2 regions of the Undibacterium sp. GW821-FHT11B02 genome follow, and region 1 is predicted to be linked to the other one. Evidence: predicted binding sites of a transcription regulator. Region 1 holds the regulator's gene; the other holds the start of a gene.
The links. Region 1 encodes LexA, which represses DNA repair genes until DNA is damaged. Its sites were predicted from a motif close to ACTGTATNNNNATACAGT; they were not measured.

Region 1 (3,874 bases):
AAGATTGTGACAAGATTGTGACAAACACCACCAAAGCAACAAAACAAGAAAAAACATCCCCCACACAACAAAAAAGCCGGGATTTCCCGGCTTTTTCTTCAGCAATTTGCAAAAAGCAAATTAAGCGTGCTCGCCCAATACAGAAACGATAACGTCAACAACTACGTCCGTATGCAATGCAACGGAAACACTGTGATCGCCAGCGATCTTCAAAGGACCTTGTGGCAAACGTACTTGTGCTTTTTCAACCGCAAAACCTTGTTTTGTCAGGGCTTCAGCGATGTCAGAGTTAGTAACGGAACCGAACAGACGGCCATCAACACCAGATTTCTGGGTGATTTGCACTGTCAAACCAGACAGTTTTTCGCCCAGAGCTTGTGCTGCTGCCAATTTGGCGGCTGCTGCTTTTTCCAGTTCAGCGCGTTTTGCTTCGAATTCAGCAACAGCAGCTGTCGTAGCACGACGAGCCATACGTTGAGGAATCAAAAAGTTACGGGCATAGCCGTCTTTTACACGAACTACATCACCCAGATTGCCGAGATTAACGACTTTATCCAACAGAATAACTTGCATATTTTTCTCCTTTACCTTGTCGTCAATTACGCTGTGTGCAAATCAGTGTATGGCAGCAACGCGAGGTAACGTGCACGTTTGATTGCTGTATCAACTTGACGTTGGTACAACGCTTTAGTACCTGTCAGACGTGCAGGCATGATTTTGCCGTTTTCTTGCACGAAGTCTTTCAGTGTGTCGATGTCTTTGTAGTCAACTTTTTCTACATGTGCCGCAGTGAAACGGCAGAATTTTTTGCGCTTGAACAAAGGATTTTGTTGCTGACGCTTTTGCTTCAATTTGCTTTTGTCGAATTTTTTACCGAATGCCATTTTTGGCTCCTAATCTAGTAAAGGTGTCCCGAATTCAGTGACATGAAAAACGAGACTTTTGCTATTGCGATTTTTGCGTGCTAAAAAACCAGTAAATTCCACCGGCACATCCAGAGCAATTTCATTGAATTGGCGGGAAATCTCCCCTGCCGCTACCGCTGAAATTTCAAACTCAACCTGTCGAACTGTGTTCGCCTCACGAGTTTCCGAACTGTGCATCAATGTCGCAGAAGCTATCGGTATACCGGCCGGTGTGTACCGCAATGCGGTTTTCTCTACGATCCGGGCTACAAGCTTCAGCTGATTCACTATTTTTTACACGACCTCTGTCAATGAATAATTAAGCAGCAGGCGCTTCAACACGTTGCGCTTTTGCAGCATCTTCCTTCTGAACAGCTTTCATCATTGGAGAAGGTGTTGTTTCTGCTTTTTTCAGTTTGACTGTCAGGTGACGCAAGACAGCATCATTGAATTTGAATGCTGTTTCCAACTCGAGCAGAGTTTCAGCATCGCATTCAATGTTCAAGCAAACATAGTGCGCTTTCGCCAGTTTTTGAATCATGTAAGCCAATTGACGACGGCCCCAGTCTTCAACGCGATGGATTTGACCACCACGAGCTACAACACTTGCCTTGTAGCGTTCGATCATTGCAGGAACTTGCTCGCTCTGATCGGGATGTACGATAAATACGATTTCATAATGACGCATATATTCTCCTTGTGGACAATAAAAATAGCCCGCCTCGGCGTCAAGACGAGTGCGGGAAGAGGAAAGCCGACAATAATAACCCAGTTTTTCATTTTGATCAATTAGATCAGTGACTTAGCCAGGCAAAGCCACCATTTGCCTGTTTGAATGACGTAATTTTTCACATTTTTGCTGCTCTTTGCGGATTTTGACTTGCATATTCAGCTTTACTGTATAAAAATACAGACTGCTTGCCTATACAGCACATTCACATTAGAAATCACCATGCTAAAACTTACTGCCCGCCAGGAACAAATCCTTAACCTGATCAAGGACGCCATCCAAAACACCGGATTTCCCCCTACCCGTGCAGAAATCGCCGCAGAACTGGGATTCCGCTCCACCAATGCCGCAGAAGAACATTTGCAAGCACTGGCGCGCAAAGGTGTGATCGAGATCGCCGCTGGCACCTCGCGTGGCATACGCCTGCTGGAATCCGAACTATCCAGCCACATCCCCGGCATACAGATGGCCCTGCCACATCCGGCACTGATGCAACTAAGCCTGCCACTGGTTGGCCGTGTCGCTGCCGGCTCCCCCATACTGGCCAGCGAACATATAGAATCCACCTACCATGTGGACCCCGCCCTGTTCTCTGCCAAGCCTGACTTTTTGCTGAAAGTACGCGGCATGTCCATGCGCGATGCCGGCATACTTGATGGCGATTTACTGGCAGTAAAGAAAACCGACACTGCCCGCAATGGCCAAATCGTTGTCGCCCGCCTGGGCGACGATGTGACTGTAAAACGCTACAAGAAAACCGGCGACCTGATCGAACTGATGCCAGAAAACCCCGATTATCCCATCATCAGGGTTGGCGATACCGAAGAAGATTTTGCTCTGGAAGGCCTGGCAGTCGGCCTGATGAGAAACTGGGTTTGAGGACAGCCTGGGTGTGATCCTCCCCTCTCATCCGGATCACGCCTGGCTCGTCCTCAAACTTTTTTGGTAGTACCAACATCAAAGGTCAATAGGCAGTCAATCATCATATCGTTCGGGGGCGTCATGCCCCTCTCTTTTTCACACAGCATTCAACATGAGGACAATTTATTGTCGGTATGATTTAAGTGAGGCTGGGCACACTAAATGCCATGACGGCAAAGTGAAAAAAAGTCTGCTCAATCTCGCAAAAATCGGACGATGCCAATTCGGGAGAAAATACGATGGGAGCGAGGTGTGCCACGCGCCCGCAAATTATTACACTATCGCGTCAACGGTATTTACATGATGCATTACTTTAAAAATGCGCCATATGCATCCAATTGAATAGAAATCTCTAAATCAGAAATCCTGCGAAGGATTTGCCAATCAAAGATTAATCCAGCAGTCCCTTCAAAAAACCATCCAATAAAAAAGTTCATTTGACCACCGGAAGACGTCATTTTAACAATGTCGCTCTTTTTCGACTCCAGTAGGTCAAGCGTTCGATTGATGGCAGCCTCCAAAGTATCATCCTGATCAAAATCTAATGTGCATGTACAAAAAGACTGTTTGTGTACTCCACCCAACAATCTGCCGTCTTTAGTTTTTCTTACTTCCCCGGCAGTATTCCACTTCCATGGAATCAGTCCAATAAGATCAGAAAATACCAATAAATCTAGCTCAGGATGCGTCATCCTTAAAGATAGAGAAAATTCTTTATTCTTGTGTGGTGCCGTCATCAACAATCATCCCTCTTATTTCCATTCCCTTTTCGATCATTCTTCTCCACTTTTTTTCAGGCCATTTTATTTGTCTTGGTGCTGCGGTTAGCAACGGCGTCATAGCTGAAGCTCTGGCTGGTCTGGGGCGTCAGGTAGCCTCGCCTTTTTGGTCAGATTTTCTGAAATTAGATCAAATCGAAGATACTACAATTAAATTCGATTTTCTATCGCTTCAAGCTTCAAAATAGCTTGCTTAAGAGGAATCGGTGAATCTTCCCCAAAATCATTAAGTAACTCACTTAATACAGGCAGCAGTCTTTTATCCCCCAAATTACCCGCCGCTTCAAAAACAGCGATACTTATTTCATATTGGCTAAGCTTATCGATTATTGCAGGCAATACACGTAAATCGTGCCACCCTGCGAGAGCACAAATCGCCTCTTCCGATATCTCATCGTCCTTAGGATACAGCCAATTCAAAAAAACGATCTCGCACAGCACAGGAATCGACATCAAGGAGTTTTAAGCCTAAAACGGCCCAAGAAACCACCTCAAGATCAGCATCATTTGTCAACATTAGCAATGGACCAAGACATTTT
Region 2 (3,874 bases), on a different contig from region 1:
GGCCGCGCAGCAGGGAAATGCGAATGCGCAGAATAGTTTGGGCATCATTTACCAATATGGCCAGGCTGGAGTGAAAAAGGATGAGCAGCAAGCAGTGCGCTGGTACCGCAAAGCAGCCGATCAAGGAAACGTCATAGCACAATACAACTTAGGCTTTATTTATCATACTGCCATTGACTTGCCCAAGGATACGCAACAGGCTGTCGAGTGGTATCTGAAAGCGGCGCAGCAGGGAAATGCAAGTGCGCAGAATAATCTAGGTGTCATCTACCAAAATGGTCTGGATGGAGTAAAAAAAGACGAGAAGCAAGCTCTGGTCTGGTACCGCAAAGCGGCGGACCAAGGGCATTCATCTGCACAGACCAGCATGGGTTTTATGTATTTCGAAGGCCGTGGTGTACCCAGAGACCACCAGCAGGCGGCCCAATGGTATCAGAAAGCAGCAGACCAGGGAAATGCCAGAGCGCAATCTAGTCTGGGCTGGATGTACCAGACTGGCGATGGCGTGACCAAAGATGTGCAACAAGCAGCCTTTTGGTATCTGAAAGCCGCGCAGCAAGGAAATGCTGGCGCACAAAATAATCTGGCCGGGCTTTATCAATATGGACTGGGCGTAGCAAAGGATGAACAAGAAGCTGCAAAGTGGTATCGCAAAGCGGCCGATCAAGGGGGTGCCGATGCACAGTTGAGTCTGGGCGAAATGTATGCCACGGGCCAAGGGGTCCCCAAAGATGAGCAGCAAGCTGTGAACTGGTACCGCAAAGCAGCCGATCAGGGAAATACCAAGGCGCAATATGGTCTGGGCTGGATCTATCACGCTGGCTTTTTTGTGACCAAGGATGAACAACAGGCAGTACACTGGTTTCGGAAGGCTGCCTTGCAGGAGATGTCCATGGCGCAAGCGATGTTGGGTGGCATGTACCTGGTAGGCGTGGGTGTACCAGAAAATTTATCACAAGCTGTATTCTGGTTTCGCCAGGCTGCCAACCAAGGGGTAGCAGATGCAGAGTGCATCCTGGGAGTGATGTATATCCTTGGCAAAGGCGTGCCAGAAGACTGGCGGCAAGGGGTGATCTGGCTGCGCCGCGCTGCAGAACATAACTATTCCAATACGCAGCACGTGCTGGCGTTGCTGTATCTCTCTCGCAAAGAATCGCCCGATGACGAAGAGCAAGCCCTTTACTGGCTGCGCATGGCGGCAGAGCGCGGCGATGCAAATGCACAACTCGATCTGGGTATGATCTATGCCAGCGGCAAAATCTTGAATGCAGGCAGCAGCGTTGCAGCAATCACCCTAGCCGGTCCACTTAGCCAGGCCTTGGACAAGGCACAAAAAGACCTTGTGGTGACGATTGGTGAAGTGGCAGGTGTAGCCAGGGATGAACAGTCAGCCTATTTCTGGACCATGCTGTCTCTTGCCAATGGCAATAAAGCTGCACGTGGTCACCTCACCCCGCTGGAAGCAGTATTGTCAGCAGAGAGAAAAAGCAAAATCGAAGCCGAAGTCAAAGCCTGGAAACCAGTGAAATAATGGCTGGCATCCACAAAAGTAATTACCCACTCACCTAGCTATCAACATAACTCCAAGATCGATACGTTATACTCGTTAGCGATAATTCCTGTAACTGCACCACATCTATTACATACTCAGAAGCCCTCATGAAAATCCTAGGCATAGACCCCGGCTTGCGTACCACTGGTTTTGGTATCATTCATAAACAGGGCAGCAAGCTGACGTATATTGCCTCGGGTACCATCAAGACAGTAGATGGTACGTTGCCAGAACGATTGAAGACCATACTATCGGGAGTCTCCGAAATAGTACGCACTTACCAGCCAGATTGCGCAGCGATAGAGAAGGTCTTCGTCAACGTTAATCCGCAATCAACGCTGCTGTTGGGGCAGGCGCGGGGAGCTGCGATTTGCGCTCTGGTGTCAGCCGATCTGGCAGTAGCAGAATATACGGCGTTGCAAGTCAAGCAAGGTGTGGTCGGCCACGGGCGCGCAAAAAAAGAACAGGTACAAGATATGGTGCAGCGCCTGCTGGCCCTGTCCGGCACGCCCGGTTCCGATGCAGCAGACGCGCTGGGTGTTGCCATCTGCCATGCTCATAGTGGCGATGCGCTGGCGACTCTGGGCGCGCTGGCCCCCAGTCTGGCTAAAAAAGGCTTACGTGTTAAAGGTGGTCGCCTGGTGGGCTAAGCTGCTCTGGGTTGAATGTACTTCTATTTTCCCGTCGCGCTGGCAACGCAAAAAATACAGACAGGTAATACCCTTATAAATTACCTGTATTAGCCTCGTCAAACGCGCAAGAATCGTTTACTATCACTGTTTATTCATACAGTATGAAAGCAGTCTCATGATAGGTCGCATTGCTGGCACTCTGATAGAAAAGAATCCTCCGCAATTGCTGGTCGATTGCCAGGGCGTTGGCTATGAAGTCGATGTACCCATGAGTACCTTCTATAATCTTCCACACCTGGGTGAAAAAGTGGTCTTGCTGACCCATCTGGCAATACGCGAAGATGCACATATATTGTTTGGTTTTGGCACAGCAGAAGAACGCAGCACCTTCAAGCAATTGATCAAGATCAGCGGTGTTGGCGCCCGCACGGCCCTGTCAATCTTGTCCGGCATGTCAGTGGCAGACCTGGCACAGGCAATCACCCTGCAGGAAGCTGGGCGCCTGACCCGTGTCCCCGGCATAGGCAAAAAAACTGCTGAGCGACTGTTACTGGAACTGAAAGGCAAGCTGGGAGCTGACCTGGGTACTGCCACTGCTGCACTGGCGGCAGGTGACCATAGTGCAGATATCCTGAATGCCTTGCAGGCACTTGGTTATTCAGACAAAGAAGCTTTGCTGGCAATGAAGTCCGTTCCTGCTGGTAGCGGTGTGTCAGACGGTATCAAACTGGCATTGAAAGCACTGTCCAAAGGCTAAGCGATGACGATACAGACTGATAATCTCTCTTCGAATCACGGTAGCGAAACGCGCATTATTTCCGCGACGCCGGCATCACCCAATGAAGAAGCAATAGAACGTGCTTTGCGCCCCAAGCAGCTGGACGAATATGTGGGTCAGGAAAAAATACGTGGCCAGTTAGAAATCTTTATCACCGCCGCCAGACAGCGTAGTGAAGCACTTGATCACACGCTGTTGTTTGGCCCTCCGGGACTGGGCAAGACTACCCTGGCCCATATTATTGCGCGCGAAATGGGTGTCAACCTGCGCCAGACTTCTGGCCCGGTACTGGAACGTGCCGGTGATTTGGCTGCCCTGCTCACCAACCTGGAAGCCAATGATGTCTTGTTCATCGATGAAATTCACAGGTTGTCGCCGGTCGTAGAAGAAATCTTGTATCCGGCCCTGGAAGATTACCAGATCGATATCATGATTGGTGAAGGCCCGGCGGCTCGCTCAGTCAAACTGGATTTGCAGCCCTTCACTCTGGTCGGCGCAACGACCCGGGCCGGTATGCTGACCAACCCTCTGCGTGACCGTTTTGGCATTGTCGCCAGACTGGAATTTTATACGCCTGAAGAATTAACCAAGATCGTCACCCGCTCTGCATCATTGCTGAACGCGCCGATACAGGCTGATGGTGCCGGTGAAATTGCCAAACGAGCGCGAGGTACACCACGTATTGCCAATCGCCTGTTAAGGCGCGTGCGCGATTATGCCGAAGTCAAAGGCAACGGTGAAATCACTCGTGCCATGGCTGACGCAGCCTTAAAAATGCTGGATGTCGATGCAGTTGGTTTTGACCTGATGGACAGAAAACTACTGGAGGCCATACTCTTCAAATTCGGTGGCGGTCCGGTTGGTCTGGATAATGTTGCCGCTGCCATAGGTGAAGAGCGCGACACCATAGAG

Region 2: ruvA (Holliday junction branch migration protein RuvA) is a predicted target of LexA. The motif match lies at 2,328-2,345, and genes of this name have one in related genera.

The regions. Positions count from the first base shown of each region.
Region 1 covers NZ_JBXASD010000009.1:282,714-286,587, reverse strand. The annotation lists gene rplI (50S ribosomal protein L9) at 121-573, opposite strand; gene rpsR (30S ribosomal protein S18) at 600-884, opposite strand; gene priB (primosomal replication protein N) at 894-1,193, opposite strand; gene rpsF (30S ribosomal protein S6) at 1,225-1,593, opposite strand; gene lexA (transcriptional repressor LexA) at 1,858-2,514, shown strand; gene AC1RVX_RS20430 (DUF4279 domain-containing protein) at 2,865-3,293, opposite strand; gene AC1RVX_RS20425 (hypothetical protein) at 3,486-3,755, opposite strand; gene AC1RVX_RS20420 (HEAT repeat domain-containing protein) at 3,736-3,874, opposite strand, start outside.
Region 2 covers NZ_JBXASD010000005.1:25,260-29,133, reverse strand. The annotation lists gene AC1RVX_RS11320 (SEL1-like repeat protein) at 1-1,531, shown strand, start outside; gene ruvC (crossover junction endodeoxyribonuclease RuvC) at 1,660-2,202, shown strand; gene ruvA (Holliday junction branch migration protein RuvA) at 2,360-2,941, shown strand; gene ruvB (Holliday junction branch migration DNA helicase RuvB) at 2,945-3,874, shown strand, end outside.